DNA from 4 places in the Sporosarcina sp. NCCP-2331 genome. Region 1 is predicted to be linked to each of the others. Evidence: riboswitches for the same ligand, from Rfam matches in the RefSeq annotation. Region 1 holds a riboswitch; each other region holds the start of a gene.
The links. Region 1 has a riboswitch for thiamine pyrophosphate ahead of NCCP2331_RS02845 (thiamine phosphate synthase). Riboswitches for the same ligand answer to the same signal wherever they lie in the genome.
Positions count from the first base shown of each region.

Region 2: another riboswitch for thiamine pyrophosphate. It lies ahead of NCCP2331_RS11230 (3-oxoacyl-ACP reductase); the one in region 1 lies ahead of NCCP2331_RS02845 (thiamine phosphate synthase).
Region 3: another riboswitch for thiamine pyrophosphate. It lies ahead of thiC (phosphomethylpyrimidine synthase ThiC); the one in region 1 lies ahead of NCCP2331_RS02845 (thiamine phosphate synthase).
Region 4: another riboswitch for thiamine pyrophosphate. It lies ahead of thiM (hydroxyethylthiazole kinase); the one in region 1 lies ahead of NCCP2331_RS02845 (thiamine phosphate synthase).

Region 1 is NZ_BRCD01000003.1:95,565-99,666, reverse strand. Features, by position in the region: gene NCCP2331_RS02855 (heavy metal translocating P-type ATPase) at 1-1,510, shown strand, start outside; gene NCCP2331_RS02850 (Crp/Fnr family transcriptional regulator) at 1,488-2,186, shown strand; TPP riboswitch at 2,259-2,367, shown strand; gene NCCP2331_RS02845 (thiamine phosphate synthase) at 2,445-3,035, shown strand; gene thiS (sulfur carrier protein ThiS) at 3,053-3,259, shown strand; gene NCCP2331_RS02835 (thiazole synthase) at 3,256-4,029, shown strand; gene NCCP2331_RS02830 (ThiF family adenylyltransferase) at 4,026-4,102, shown strand, end outside.
Region 2 is NZ_BRCD01000017.1:71,043-75,144, reverse strand. Features, by position in the region: gene NCCP2331_RS11240 (acyl-CoA dehydrogenase family protein) at 1-774, shown strand, start outside; gene NCCP2331_RS11235 (hypothetical protein) at 833-1,117, opposite strand; gene NCCP2331_RS11230 (3-oxoacyl-ACP reductase) at 1,663-2,427, opposite strand; TPP riboswitch at 2,486-2,584, opposite strand; gene NCCP2331_RS11225 (CitMHS family transporter) at 2,644-3,960, opposite strand.
Region 3 is NZ_BRCD01000009.1:106,568-110,669, forward strand. Features, by position in the region: gene NCCP2331_RS07320 (DMT family transporter) at 1-85, shown strand, start outside; gene NCCP2331_RS07325 (DMT family transporter) at 88-402, shown strand; gene NCCP2331_RS07330 (methylated-DNA--[protein]-cysteine S-methyltransferase) at 395-934, shown strand; TPP riboswitch at 980-1,095, shown strand; gene thiC (phosphomethylpyrimidine synthase ThiC) at 1,218-2,990, shown strand; gene NCCP2331_RS07340 (L-lactate permease) at 3,234-4,102, opposite strand, start outside.
Region 4 is NZ_BRCD01000020.1:70,608-74,709, reverse strand. Features, by position in the region: gene thiD (bifunctional hydroxymethylpyrimidine kinase/phosphomethylpyrimidine kinase) at 1-738, opposite strand, end outside; gene thiM (hydroxyethylthiazole kinase) at 762-1,532, opposite strand; TPP riboswitch at 1,592-1,698, opposite strand; gene NCCP2331_RS12470 (DUF3238 domain-containing protein) at 1,892-3,088, shown strand; gene NCCP2331_RS12465 (sensor histidine kinase) at 3,119-4,102, opposite strand, start outside.

The DNA of each region.
Region 1 (4,102 bases):
GGACGACATTGAAATCGGTGACCGGGTTGTCATCCGTTCAGGAGAAAAAGTTTCGGTCGACGGTCCGATTATTTCAGGAAACGCAACATTGAATGAAGCGGCCATCACAGGTGAATCAGTGCCTGCGAGCAAAATGCCGGATGATCAAGTGTTCAGCGGGACCATCGTCGAACAAGGATATATAGAAGTGATCGCTGCACGAGTTGGCGATGACACGACTTTTGCCCGTATTATTGAACTCGTGGAAGAAGCGCAGGAATCCAAGTCAAAAACCGAAAAGTTTCTCGAACGCTTCGCTAATATCTACACACCGTCCATCGTGGTTTTATCCGTACTCGTCTATCTGTTCACTCGCAATATGGAAATGACTTTAACTTTCCTCGTCATCGCCTGTCCCGGCGCGCTTGTCATTTCTGCCCCCGTTTCAATTGTCGCGGGGATCGGCAACGGAGCCCGCAACGGAGTATTGGTCAAAGGCGGCGAAGTGATGGAACAGCTGGCGAAAATCGATACAGTTGTCTTCGATAAAACCGGCACATTGACAAAGGGACGTCCCGAAGTAACCGATGTGTGCGGATGGGGTATAGAGAATAAGGAGTTATTGCGTCTGACGGCCGAAGCGGAAATGATTTCCGAACACCATTTAGGTCAGACGATCGTTAAGGAAGCAAAGAAACGTGCCATTCGTTTGGTAAATCAACCAGAGGATGCAGAAGTGGTCAGGGGCAACGGAATATTGTCTACAATAGAAGGAAAGCGTTTGGCTGCCGGCAATCGCAAATTAATGGAAGCACAAGGCATATCCATTCCTTTTGACGTGGAAGAATATGCACTTAAACGCGAAAAAGCAGGAAATACGGCGATCTTTGTTAGTATTTCCCGGGAAATAGCAGGAATTATCTCGATTGCTGATCAAATACGTCCAGAAGCTGCCGAAGCGCTGGCTAAGTTGCGGAAAAATGGAATCAGCCAAATGATCATGCTGACAGGCGACAACCGACACACAGCACAGCTAGTCGGCGAGCAACTTGGCCTTGACGCTGTATATGCCGAACTATTACCCGAAGATAAGGTAGCAGCGGTCCAGCGTTTGAAAGAACAGGGTCACCATGTCGCAATGGCAGGCGACGGAATCAATGATGCCCCCGCTATCGCTACAGCGGACATCGGACTCGCCATGGGGGAAGGCGGCACAGATATTTCGATGGAGACGGCAGATATCGTCTTGATGGCAGACCGGCTCGATCAGTTCTCCCATGCTTATGCTTTAGCGAAAACCACTGTACGGAACATGAAGCAGAATACCTTCTTTGCGGTCGGCACCGTATTCCTCCTGTTGCTCGGTGTACTGCTCGGCAAGGTGTTCCTCTCTTCCGGCATGCTCGTCCATGAAGTGAGTGTACTTCTCGTCATCTTGAACGCGATCCGGTTAATACGCTATACTAGCGACAAACCAATGAAACAGAATAAAAGTGAGGTGATACCGAATGAACCAAGAATCACATTGTGAACTGGGCGCGAAAGAACATCATCATTCCTGCGTTGCGCTCGTCCCTCTCTTCAATCATTTGGATGAGCAACAGATGGACCAAATTGTCGAACTTGCCCACAGCGTGAACTACCCGCGCGGAGAAACGATTTACCATAGCGGCGACCGGTCTGAAGGCTTGTATATTTTGCATAAAGGGCGAATTAAGGTCTACCGTCTGTCAGAAAACGGCAAGGAACAGCTTGTCCGCATTCTAGAACCCGGGGATTTCACAGGGGAACTGTCTTTGTTCGATGCGAAACCGCATGACGCCTATGCGGAGACATTGGAAGGCGTTGAATTATGCATTATCCAGCGGGATGAAATGCAGCAGCTCCTGCAGACACACCCCGCTATTTCATTAAAGATGCTGACGGAATTCTCTTCCCGCCTCGCAGATACAGAACAGCGGGCCGCCCGAATCGCCATGGAATCAGCTGAAACCCGCCTTGCATTGTATTTAGCGGATCTGTCTGAAGAACAGCAGCAATTGACCGTCGAACTGCCGATGAGCCGAAAAGATCTTGCATCCCATCTTGGTACGACTCCTGAAACGATCAGCCGGAAATTAAGTGCATTCGAAGAACAAGGATGGATTCACCAGGCCAGTTCCAAAACCCTGGAAATCATCGACCTAGACTCTTTATTACTCGTTTAGCAGTCGGAAAATCGGCATACCTCTTTTCTTTCAATCTGGTAAGTGCTATGCTGTTAGTGAAAATCATAATCTTTTGACCATTAGGGGAATCCTTTACAAGGACTGAGAAAAGAGTGCGGCTCTGAAACCCTTATCACCTGAACAGGTTTGTACCTGCGGAGGGAAGTGGCAAGTGTTTTGGCGTATTCTCATGCATGCTGACACATCCAACCACTTTCCGATTCGGGAAGTGGTTTTTTCATTTGGAGGCGAACGGCAATGAAATTAATCGGGATTACGGATGATCGTCATTCTGTTGACGAATTGCTGCTCAAGCTGCGGCAGACAGAACCTTATATCAATGCATTCATTCTGCGGGAGAAGTCTAAGTCGGATGAACAGCTGGAAAAACTGATTTTCCGCCTCACCGCCAGCGGATTCCCGCCGGATAAATTAATTATGCATGCGCGTCCCAGCCTCGCGGAATCGCTGTCCATCTCCTGCCAGCTGACGGGTTTCGGCATGTCAGCGAATGATGTGCGGGCCGCTTTCCCTTCATTGAAATTCGGGTGTTCCGTCCATTCATTGGAGGAGGCGTGCAAAGCGCAGGCAGCAGGAGCGAATTGGCTGCTGTACGGTCATATTTATCCGACAGCTTCGAAAAAAGGACTGACTCCGCGGGGTACGGATGAGCTTTTTGAAATAGCTGCATCATGTTCTGTCCCCGTTTATGCAATCGGTGGAATTCAGCCGGTACATCTGCCATTTCTTAGAGAACATGGGGTCTGCGGCGCGGCAATCCTGTCTCCTCTCAGCAATCCGGATGCGGTGGACACAGTGAAAATGTATGTACATGCAAGGGATTTATAGAAAGGGAGAGATCATCATTGGATAAAACGATTGATTTAAACGGCAAGTCGTATTCGGTGGTTCCTGAAGTAGAAACGGTGCAGCAGTTATTAGAATATTTGAAGCTTAGCGACCGAATTTTAATCGTCGAGAAGAACAAAGAGATTTTGCAGAAGGATCATTATGGCGCACCAATCATGGACAGAGACCAAATTGAAATTATACATTTTGTAGGAGGCGGATGAGTATGTTACAAATCGCAGATAAGAAGTTTTCTTCACGTTTATTATTGGGAACAGGTAAATACCCTTCATTTGAGACACAGAAACAGGCAGTCGCGGTGTCGGAAGCTGATATTCTGACGTTCGCCGTGCGCCGGATGAATATTTTTGAAGCGTCACAGCCGAATTTCCTGGAGCAATTGGATTTGGACCGTTATACCCTGCTGCCGAATACAGCGGGGGCAAGCACAGCGGAAGAAGCAGTGCATATCGCAAAGCTCGCAAAAGCATCGGGGCTGTGCGATATGGTGAAAGTGGAAATCATCGGCTGCAGCCGCTCTCTGCTGCCGGATCCTGTCGAAACACTGCGTGCGTCGGAAATGCTGCTTGAAGAAGGATTCATTGTTCTTCCGTATACGTCTGACGATGTGGTGCTGGCAAGAAAGCTTTGCGAGCTCGGTGTACATGCCATCATGCCGGGCGCCGCGCCAATTGGCTCAGGTCATGGAATCCTGAATCCGTTGAATCTTTCTCTGATTATTGAACAGTCTAATGTGCCGGTCATTGTCGATGCGGGAATCGGTTCTCCTAAAGATGCAGCTTACGCGATGGAGCTTGGAGCGGACGGTGTGTTATTGAATACGGCCGTTTCCGAAGCGGCGGATCCTGTGAAGATGGCGCTGGCAATGAAATTGGCGATTGAAGCGGGACGTCTCGGCTACAGAGCGGGACGCATGCCGGTCAGGGATTACGGAGTCGCCAGCAGTCCGATGGAAGGGCTTGTGCCGAATTGAGCGGAAAATATTCACGGCAGGAGCTGTTCGCACCGATCGGCAAAGAAGGACAGGAACGGATCCGGGCAGCGAA
Region 2 (4,102 bases), on a different contig from region 1:
ATTTGCAATGCCGTCGCTTCACTGGGCATCATGCGCAGAGCTTTACTTGAGTCCAATGCATATGCCAGCCGCAGAAACGCATTCGGACGGCGATTGACGGATTATCCGATGGTGCGCGATTCGCTTGGCAGGCTCCGTGCGAAACTGCATGCAGAAACGGTAACGGTATTTGATTTTATTAAGCTGTATGAGAATGTCACGAATGGCAAGGCGAGTGAGCGCGAACAGGTGCTGAACCGGCTTTTCATTGCGCTGATTAAGAAAGAAACGGCTGAGCAGTCGATTCATTTTTCGCATGAAGCGATTGAGATGCATGGAGGCAATGGTTATATCGAAGACTTTGTGACACCGCGTCTGTTGCGGGATGCACAGGTATTGACGGTATGGGAAGGCACGGCGAATATTCTGGCGCTGGAGCTGATTCGTTTAGTTTCGAAATATAACGTGCATGAATTATTTATTGAAGAAATGAAATCCCGTATTACGACGCTTGCCGACAATGAATGGAAGCAGGTGCTGGCGGCAGAGCTCGCTGATCAGCAAGAAGGACTCACGGCATTTGCAGGTTATGATCAGGCACTGCAGACGTTCGAAGCGAAAAATTGGATGAAACGGATGTCTGATCTGTATGAAAGTGTTGTGACGCTGGAGTGGGCGGATAAATACGGCGGGAAGTATGAAAAGCTGGCGGAAATATTTATGGAAAATACATGGAACTTGCGGAAGTCTGGCGGACCGATGAAAACGGTGGAGTATTTTGATGAAATGATGTGAAAAAAGACAGCAGGGCAGTCTGATGCTCTGCTGTCTTTTCCTGTATTCATCACGAGGGTCAGGTCCGATATTTCATCGTACAAATTTCGGACAACGGGATTTCATTAACAGTGGTATCTCCGGCGGGCTGGAAATGAACGGTTCGTGTGCTGCGGTTGAAATCTAAATAATAGCCGGTTCGTTTCGTATCTTTTGAATCAATCAGTGTGAGTATTACAGGCGTGCCCATCAGGAAATCGGTGATGATATGGACCAAATGCCGTTCTTCGTAACATTTCTTTTCTGGCCGGGAAACAGAGGGAGAGTCACAGCCGCTGCAAGGTCTGAATTTTCTGGATGCCATAAAAGTATGCACCTCCTTCATTTCTAGCTTATGTTGATATTTGAAGGAGAGCTGTGCCGTTTTGGCAGGGAAATTGCGTGCTATGAGCATTTGCGGAGGCTTCATGATCACTTGGCAGGGGAATATGATCACGTGCGGGGGCGCTATGAGCGCTTGGCGCATTGCTATGATCACGCGGCCGGATCCATGAGCGTTTGAAGGGTGTCCATGAGCATCGCTGAACTATTCGGGTTAAAATGACGGCAGTTTTATTTACGCATCGTGTGTGCTGAGGAAATTAGATATTTGCCTTGCACGCAGCATAACCAACCGCACCAAAAAAGCCGTTTGCCGCACCAAAACGCTCCTGAAGCGCGCCAAAAACAGTGACTGCCGCACATTTACGCCTTTGCGCCGCTCCAAACCGCCGTCCGAACGCGCCAAACAGGCCGACCACCGCACCATTGCCAAAAAGTCACTCCAAAAATTCCGCCAATGAAAAAGGCTGTCCTGGAAGAGCCAGACGATCATGACTCTTCCGGAACAGCCGGGTAATACTTTTACTTTTAATCCATCACCAATCCTCCATCGACCACAAGGTTCTGTCCTGTGATCGCACGGCTTGCGGGGGAAGCGAAGAATACTACGACGTCCGCCACTTCTTCGGGAGTCACAACGCGGTCGATCGGTGTGCTGGCTTTAATGATGTCGAAAACCGCATCCGGCGTGGCGGCGCTTGCGTCTGTTTTCAATAATAACCCGCCGGATACCATGTTGACCGTGATGCCGTCCGGTCCGAGTTCTTTTGCCATACTTCGTGTCATACCGAGGAGTGCTGCTTTGCTTGTGTTGTAATCGTGATAGGGAACTACCGGGTTTTGTACGAGATTTGTTCCGATGTTGATGATGCGTCCGAATTTCTGCTCATTCATTCCGTCCCTGACCGCCTGAAGCGTATGTAATGTTGCGCCGACAGAGCCTTCGAGCTGCTTCAAGTAATCCTGCCAGTCGATTGTATCGAGCTTTTCACGGTCATCTCCGTTGAATGAAAAGTCGATCAATGCATTGTTGACAACTGTTGTAATCGGCTTTCCGAAATGCGCCTTTGCCTCTTCGGCGAGCGACTGCAGTTCCTCTGGATTCCGTACATCCGCTTTCAGTGCGATCGCGCGGTCTGCACCGATTTCATTGACGACCTTCTGAGCTTTCTCTTCACTTTGGAAATAGTTCACTACAACTTTGGCTCCCGCTGCGCCGAATGCTTTCACGGTGGCCGCGCCCAAACCTCTGCTTGCTCCTGTTACTAATACGACCTGATCTTTTAATTCCAATGAATACAGCTCCCTTTTACATAACTTCATAGAAAAAGACCCCTGGGAGTCAGAGGCCGTTTAGAAAACGCCACTTCCCTCCGCCGGTGTTAACCGAATCAGGTTCAAAGGGTCGGAATAAATTCCTCTCAGCCAATCGGCGCCCCTAGTGATCTTTATATATATGTGTCTAGTAAGTATAGCATAATGGTAATATTCTGTGTTTAGCCGACTCTCTTAAAATGTAATTACACCAAGAGCCATCGTGATGAGGAACAAAACAATGCTGAATCCCCACATAATCAGGAATGAGTAACGAATATGTTTCCCCATCTCAAGACCCGCCAGCCCAAGTGCAAGCCAAAGGGCCGGAGAGAACGGGCTGACGAATGTTCCGATGATGTTTCCGACGATCAGCGCATAAGCAGCGGAAATCGAAGGGACACCAAATCCGGAAACAACTTGTTCCACGATTGGCAATAAAGCGAAATAATAAGCATCGGTACTCAACAATAAATCGAATGGAACGCCGAAGAATCCGATGATGATGTGTAAATAGGGCACGATGAATGCCGGTAGAATTTTTACTAGATCAGTAGCGATGGAATCCAGCATGTTGGCGCCGTTCAAGATACCTAAGAATGATCCGGCAGCCAAGATGATTGCAGCCATCAGCAAGGCATTCGGCGCATGTGCTTTGATCCGCTCCATCTGCTCAGTTACAGACCGGTAGTTCAAAGGCAGTGCAATACTGAAACCTATCATGAAGATAAAGCCGGCGGGAACTTTCCCCCAGACGAGCAGTCCGATGACTGTTACGGCAATAATGACGTTCAGCCACAGCATTTTCGGACGCTGCAGAGAATTAACAGTTTGTAGGGATTCCTCCTCGACATCGTCTTCTGTGAAATCCTCTTCTGCTCCATTGGCGAGGCGTTTCGCGATTCGGCGGTTTTCGCGCATACCTAGGACAAAAGCAACCGCGACTAACAGCAATAGACCGATGACCTGAATTTTAATCAGCGGGCGCCAGAGCTCCGTTACATCGACACCCAGTACAGCTGCCGCACGGCCAAGCGGACCGCCCCATGGCACCATATTGACAATACTTGCGGATGTACCCACGAGCAGCAGAAGTAAATAGGGACTCATTTTCAAACGTTTATAAAGTGGGAGCAATGCCGGAATCGTAATCAAGAACGTTGAGGCGCCTGAACCGTCCAGCTGCGCGATTGCTGCGATCACAACAGTTGCCATTGAAACTGCAATAACATTTCCTCGCGAAATAAAGATCATTGTATTGATTAGCGGATCGAAAACGCCGGCATCCTGCATGATTCCAAAAAACAGAATAGCGAAGATGAACATAATGACGACACTAGTGACCGAGTCGATTCCGCTTCCGAAGAACTCTCCAATTTCTTTAAAGTTATATCCGGCAAAGAAAGCACCGAAGATCGGCACGATGACCAGTCCGACAATCGGTGTGATCCGGCCGCTGATTAGCAAAGCGACAATAATAAAGATGGTTAATAATCCAATAATACTTAACATAGCGTTTCCTCCTTATAAGAACAAGTTTATAAAAGAAGTATGTAAGCGGATACATTAAGCGTATCCAATGATTCCTTCTTAAGTTGTTCATACTGTAACACGGAAGAAAGGGGCTAAAAAGATTATGATTATAAGACCAATA
Region 3 (4,102 bases), on a different contig from region 1:
GATTACGCTGTCATTCATCGGGCTCATTGTGATCGGCGTTGTCGGTATTAAATTGACGACGGATGAAGCGGAAGGAGGCAGCTGACGATGGCTTGGTTTTACTTGGCAATCGCCAGTCTCGGTGAGATTTTTGGCGTTATGTGCATTAATTATTATTTACAGAAACGCACAGTGAAACGGCTGCTGCTGATCGTCGGTGTTTTTGGTTTTGGTTTTATATTTCTCTCGCTGGCGATGCGTGAAATACAGATGAGTACGGCCTACGCGGTGTGGACCGGGCTTGGTGCAGCCGGTGCTGTGCTTGCCGGAATTTTGATATTCAAGGAATCCGCAAGTGTGAAAAGATTATTCTTTTTATCATTGATTATCATAGGTGCTGTGGGATTGAAATTATTTGGTTGAACGGAAGGCAGTGAGCGGGATGGTTTATTGGACGCGTTTTGAAGTAGAAGACGGCTGTGTGACACTGGCTGCAAATGAAAAGGGAGTCTGTTATATCGGACTTGCAGAGGACAGCGAAGAGCGAATGAAGGAATGGCTGTTTAAACAGACAGGCGTGGTGGAAATGAGAGAAGATACTGACAGATTAGCTGCAAGTGCTGTTGAAATAAAGAAGTATTTATCTGGCGAAGCACAACAATTTGATTCGCCGATTGACTGTATCGGCACGCCATTTCAACTGACTGTATGGAAAGCGCTGCGTGCGATTCCCTATGCGAAAACGGTTACCTACTCAGAGATAGCAGAACAGATCGGACGTCCTGCCGCTGTCCGTGCAGTCGCATCCGCAATTGGAAAAAACCCGCTTTTGCTGATGACTCCCTGCCATCGGGTCATCGCAAAAGACGGAAGCCTGTCCGGTTATCGGGACGGCCCGCAATGGAAAGAACATTTGATTCGTTTAGAGCAAAATACGCTCGGCTCCTCTTATTGACAAAGAAAAAGACTGTGCTACACTGTAGTTGTTCGACAATTCAATAATCATAACTAGGGGTGTCCGGCGTGACTGGACTGAGATGGAATGACTGTATGCATTCCGAACTCTTTGGACCTGATCTGGCTCGTACCAGCGTAGGGAAGTTTTCATTTTTCAATCAGCGTGTTTATTTATGCGTTTTTGAAGACCAGGTCCTTTTACGGATCTGGTCTTTTTTGTCGCTGATTCCCTTTACTCGGATGGAGTCATGGTCTGCCCTCAAAAAGGAGACGATGACAAAATGAAACAAACGACAGAAGAGATTCACATTCACAGCTGTTTTCCGGCCAGCAGCAAAGTTTATATCCAAGGCAGCCGGGAGGACTTGCGCGTACCGATGCGGGAAATTCAATTATCGCCTACCGTGACGGATCAAGGGGAGTTTCCAAATGAACCGTTTCGCGTCTATGATACGAGCGGAAAGTACACAGAAGCAGGCTATAAGGCCGATATTCAAAAGGGACTTCCAGCCATTAAGAAAAATTGGATTGAGGAACGCGGAGATACGGAAGAATACGAAGGGCGGCAAGTGCAGCCTCAGGATAACGGGTTTCGTTCATTGGAACAAATGAAGAATGATGCACAGTTTCCATTGCTGAAGCGTAAGCCCTTGAGAGCGAAAAAAGGTCAGAATGTTACGCAGATGCATTACGCAAGAAAAGGAATGATCACCCCGGAGATGGAGTTTATAGCGATTCGTGAAGGCGTAGAGCCGGAGCTTGTGCGCGATGAGGTGGCAAGGGGCCGGGCGATCATTCCGTCCAACATTAATCATCCTGAAGCGGAACCGATGATTATTGGCAGCCGCTTCCACGTAAAGATCAATGCAAATATCGGAAATTCAGCGGTATCCTCCTCGATAGCAGAGGAAGTGGAGAAGATGACGTGGGCAACTCGCTGGGGTGCAGACAATATCATGGATTTATCGACGGGAAAGAATATCCATACAACTCGCGAGTGGATCATCCGCAATTCACCTGTGCCGGTTGGAACGGTTCCTTTATATCAGGCACTCGAAAAGGTGAATGGCAAAGTCGAAGATCTATCATGGGAAGTATTCCGCGATACATTGATTGAACAGGCAGAGCAGGGTGTCAGCTATTTCACAATTCACGCAGGAGTGCTGCTTCGTTATATACCAATGACAGTGAATCGCGTGACAGGTATCGTCTCGCGCGGCGGTTCAATCATGGCGCAATGGTGCATGCTGCATCATGAAGAAAGTTTTCTTTACACACATTTTGAGGAAATCTGTGAAATTATGAAACAATATGATGTTGCTTTTTCACTTGGAGACGGCTTGCGTCCCGGATCGATTGCGGACGCCAATGACGAGGCACAATTCGCGGAGCTTGAAACGCTGGGTAAATTGACGAAGATTGCCTGGGAGCATGATGTGCAGGTAATGGTTGAAGGACCGGGTCATGTACCGATGCATTTGATTAAGGAGAATGTCGATAAGCAAATGGAAATCTGTCAGGAAGCCCCTTTCTATACATTAGGTCCACTGACAACAGACATCGCGCCGGCTTATGATCATATCACGTCCGCAATCGGCGCGGCGATGATCGGTTGGTTCGGAACGGCGATGCTGTGTTATGTGACGCCGAAAGAACATCTCGGACTGCCGAATAAAGACGATGTTCGGGAGGGTGTCATCACGTATAAGATTGCCGCACACGCTGCAGACTTGGCAAAAGGTCATCCGAATGCGCAAAAACGCGATAATGCACTGTCAAAAGCGCGCTTTGAGTTCCGTTGGAGAGATCAATTTAATTTGAGTTTGGATCCTGAACGTGCAATGGAATATCATGATGAAACGCTGCCGGCTGAAGGTGCGAAAGTCGCTCACTTCTGTTCGATGTGCGGACCGAAATTCTGCAGCATGCGTATTTCACATGACATACGTAAATATGCAGATGAAAACAGTTTGGAAGAGAAGCTGGCGATTGAACAGGGAATGCAGGAGAAAGCGGAGGAATTTAAAAAAGCCGGTGCAGAAATTTATCTTTGATGAGGAGTGGAACAATTGTCTGCAGTAAAACAGTTAGTCCGTCATATAGCTGTACAACGCCACGGTCTGCGTCATTTAGAAGAACAACTGCACCGACTGCAAACGGAATGTACTCATGAATATAAGGAAACTTTATCGCATAGAGAGTGCCGTATATGCATGAAGGTGGAGAGTATTCATTATTAAGAACGATAAATGCAAAACAAAAAGAGCCGTTATGGGCTCTTTTATTATTAATTGCTATTATGATGGCTGACGTAATGTTTCTCCGGATAATGTTTGTTTATCTGTCGCCATTTTGAAAATGTACGCCGCCGCGATGGCGATCGCAATGATCAGCCAGATATTCAGGAAGCCATGGATATATGCCATTCCAAAAAAACCAGCGGTCAATAAATAGTAACTGAGCGGGAATAGCACACGTCGGATCAGCAATCCTTCTTTGCCGATCAGTCCTACCGTTGCAGAAGCGGCAACCACGTTATGCACACAGATCATATTTCCGGCTGCGCCGCCGACAGCCTGCATAGCTACAACAATACCCGCCTGTGCTGTATCGAGCCCTATATTGCCGGCTGTACCAAACTGGAACAGAGAAAACATCATATTACTGAATGTATTGCTGCCTGCGATGAATGCGCCGAGTGCTCCGACAATCGGAGCAACGAGCGGCCAGAATTCTCCAGTGATGACAGAGACACTTTCCGCCAGCACAAGCGGCATATTTTGCCCGGCGAGTGCCGCATTATCCACTGCGACTTTGCCGGCAGCAAGAGATGTATTCAAGAAAACCTTGATCATCGGCACGGCAAAAATTAAGGCAACACCGGCAGTAACAGCAGTTACAAATGAATTTTTCCAGGCCATTGCATATTCTTTAGGCTTCATCCGGTGCAAGAAGTAGCCGAATAATGAAGCGATGATGAAAAAGAAGCCCGGAAGGAACAAAGGAGTCGATACAGTCGTAATACCTGAACCAAATGTGTCTTCAAATTTCAAAGTGAGCGCAGGGTGTTTCAATAAATTTGTTAAGGGTTCCATCGTTCTAGACAGGACAAGTAAACCGGCCAGCACGACATACGGCATCCAAGCGTTCAGCATGGAGATTTTCC
Region 4 (4,102 bases), on a different contig from region 1:
TTCAATAGCAGCCTGGATAAATTGTTTTGCTTCTGCAACTGCATCAGTCATAGAATAGCCCTTTGCGATAAATCCGGCTAAGGCTGCCGCAAATGTACAGCCGGTCCCGTGGGTGTCTTTCGTCTGTACCCAAGGAGTCGTCATTGTAAAAGATTGTCCTTCACAATCAAGGTAGTAATCCTTTGCTTCGAGTACGTCGCAGCGATGACCGCCTTTTAAAATGACCGCATGTGCCCCCATACTAATGATTTTCTGTGCAGCATGCTGAATGTCTTCATCGCTGACAATTTTCATTTTCGTGAATACTTCTGCTTCTGGAATATTGGGTGTGATGATTGCAGCCATCGGTATTAGATGATCTTTCATTGCTTGGATTGCTTCTTGCTGCAATAACGAATGACCGCCTTTTGCGATCATAACAGGATCGATTATAAGAGGGAAAGGTGGATATTCCTTCAATACAGCAGCAACAGCAATGATAATTTCAGCTGAAAACAGCATCCCTGTTTTACATGCTTTTACATCAAAATCATCCAAGACAGCACGTATCTGGGCTGTGACGCCGTCCGTCGGCACAGGATAGACACCGTGAACGCCATGAGTGTTTTGTGCAGTTACAGCCGTCAGAACAGAAGTGCCGAACACACCAAGTTCTTGAAATGTTTTCAAATCTGCCTGGATACCGGCGCCGCCTCCGCTGTCTGATCCCGCAATAGTCAATGCTACATTTACCGTCAATGAAAAAACCCCCTTACTCCTAGTTACACTAAAAACGTGTTATGGTCCCGATCCAGTGTATGTAATGTGTTTAAGAAATTTACTGCGAAATCGCCGGGTCCTGCTGAAATACCGGCTGAAACTTCGCCTGCCCGTTTATAAAATGAAAGCGCATCAGCAGCTGCTTCCAGCGGCGATTCGCTTCCTACTGCCAGGAAAGCACCAACTACTGAGCTTAGCAGACAGCCTGTTCCAGTGATCTCAGTCATAGAAGGATGTCCGCCTTCAATAAACAATGAACGATGACCGTCCGTAACGATATCTGTTTGACCTGACACAGCAACTAAACAACTGTGGCCGATGGCAACCTTTTTCGCGATTGCTTCTATATCTGCGCTGCCTTCTCCCGCATCTACGCCTTTCGCTTTCCATGGGACATCGGCTATGGCTGCGAGTTCGCCGGCATTGCAGCGGATGAGGGTGACATCAACTGCAGCCAGCACTTTGAGAACGCTTGCTTTTCGAAACGCTGTAGCTCCAGCACCGACAGGATCAAGCACGACAGGATTTCCGGCTGTTCTTGCACTGTTGCCGGCGAGGATCATGGCATCGACAGTTTGCTGCTTCAGCGTGCCGATATTCAAAATACTGCAGGAAGCAATTTTTGCGATATCTTCAGCTTCTTCTATTGCATCCGCCATTACAGGCGATGCACCGATTGCGAGCAGTCCATTTGCTTGAAAGTTTGCCACTACAAAGTTCGTGATGCAATGAACGAGCGGCTGTTCTTTTCTAAGATGTTGAATTAGCTTCATGTTTCCCTTCCTCTCAATAAAGGTATATATACAAAAAACCCATACAAAGATGGGCAGGGTATGAAAACTACCCACTTCCCTCCGCTAGCAAGTACTAGAACAGGTTCCAAGGGTTTGCCAGACAGCATCTCAGCTCGTAAAAATTAAAGCACCCCTAGTGGTGAATATGATTCAGATACATTAATTGTATCATAAAATTTTATAAAGGATAAAACCAGACAGGAATGTGAAGGATAAATAATATAAAATGATCGGTTGAGCACAAGAAAAACGGCATGGCAACTAAGTCGGAAGATGTATAATTGTCTGAAGTGAAACAGAAGATTTATGCATAATAGATAAAAAGGAGCAGATGATAAATGAAACCTTTATTTGAAATTCAAAGTATGACCCATTCGTTAGATGAACTGACCTTTTCTTGGAGTGATGCAGGAGGATATTACCGTGTCTATAAAAACGAGCAGCAAGTATATGAAGGAACAGCTGCGGAATTTACAGACGGAGAATTAGATCCGAGACATCCGTTTCAATACACAGTTGAGCGTGTAGAGGATAATCAGGTCAGGGACGTCATTGTGATGCAGACCTCCGCGCTGACGCCGACTATGGAAGGCGAGCATCCTTTGCAGCGGATCGTCATCACGACTATTGCCGCCGCTTCACAAATCGCACTGTCCTGGGAATGGATCAAAGGAGTGAAGAAGTTCGATATTTACCGAAATGGCAAGTATTTGCAGACGGTAGAAGACAATCGCTTCATTGACCGGGAATGCTCTTTATCTGAGTCCGTTACCTACAGCATTTCAGGTACACGCCCGTTGATTGACAGTAATCATCGAATGAATGTCAGCAAGTCGATTGCGGCGAAAGTATTTGACGCTGTTACACCGAATAATCCGGAGAGCGAACCGACGAAGGAAGTCTATACGTTTACTGTACACGTGAAACGCCGCGATCAATTACTGCAGCCGGTCGCAAAGCGGAAAAAGGTAAAGCAGTTGGACCAATGGAAATTCCGTTATACCACATTTCTGAAGGAAGATATCCTGAAAAATCCGAATCTGCTTTCGCCGTTGCCTTATTTTACTGGAGATGACCGTGATTTCGACCCGGAAGGAAAGAGTTTTCGGACGCGGGTGAACATGGAAGGGCAGTTTGACGGCAAAGAAAGCCCGCTTCAATTCACGAAATCAGTCGGTCCGTCGATTGGGCTGAACTATTTAAAGCGGTATAAACGCCACGGTCATGCATCAGTGGACGGAATTGTAATTAAGCGTCTTGAAGGTGAGCCGAAAGAAATCAATTTTGAGATTAACCATGATGTAGGAAATCCGCTCACTGCTTCACCGCCGATTCACTATGAGGTGAAAGGCCATCTGGACTGCGATGGAAATATTGACTTGGTGGGCTATCATAACAATGCGCCTCATCATGAAATCTATCTGTCGCTTGACGATGCGGACTGGCAGACGATTCATCGCTCAGAAAGTGATGGGCTGGCATATTTATCCGGCGTGCCAGGGGATAATTATTGGCGTTTTATGACATGTAATTAAACAGGAAAAAGCCGCTTATTGAGCGGCTTTTCATTTTGGCAGACGGATGGAAAATTTCGTTCCCTGACCTTTTTCGCTATGCACTTCAATGGTGCCTCCATGGAGAATAACTAGCTGTTTAACAATTGACAGACCAAGCCCGAATTCACCATACGGAGTGGAAGTCCTGGACATGATCGCCTTATAGAAGCGGTCCCATATCTGTTCAATTTCTTCCGGGTCCATGCCGATTCCTGTGTCTTCAATTTCTAAAATAGTTTCAGAGGCCGTTTCATCGCCTCTCAATGTAATGGTGCCATTTTCACAAAACTGAATACTGTTTTTCGTGATATTTATGAGGATTTGCATCAAGCGGTCATAATCCGCCTTGACTGACAGTCGATCAGACGCATCGACAATCAGCTTGTTTTGACGTTCCTCAGCTGCGGATTCGAGTTGGTCGGCTGTCATTTCAAACAGTTCCTTTACAGGTAAAGCCTGTTTATTCAGCTGGATTTGATTGGCCCGAATTTTTTCGTAATCAAGATTCTCATTGACCAGACGAATGAGCCGTTTGGATTCCTCCTGAGCCAATCGAAGCGCTTTATCCTGCTCCTCAGCAGAAATCATATGCTCCCGCAGGCCTTCGATTATTCCGCGGATTGTCGTAAGCGGCGTGCGCAGTTCATGGGAGACATCCGCCATGAATTGCCGTCTGCGATTCTCTAGAGAGTCGATTTCTGTCATCGAAGTTTCCAGTTTTTCAGCCATTTCATTGAAGTCTTTAGATAGTTCGCCGATTTCGTCAAACTCTGATGAAGGCACCCGGACTGTATAGTCGCCGCCAGAAACAGCTGCAGCCGCTTTTCTCAGCCGCTGAATTCTGCGGACATGAAGAATAGACAGCAGTCCGCTAAGCAGCAGAGCCAGAAGAACGCCTGCCCCAGTCGTATAGAGGACGTAATGATTCATCTTCGAAATAATTGCGCTCGATCCGGTGATAGGGGACGTCAGCAGGATGCCGCCAATAAACTG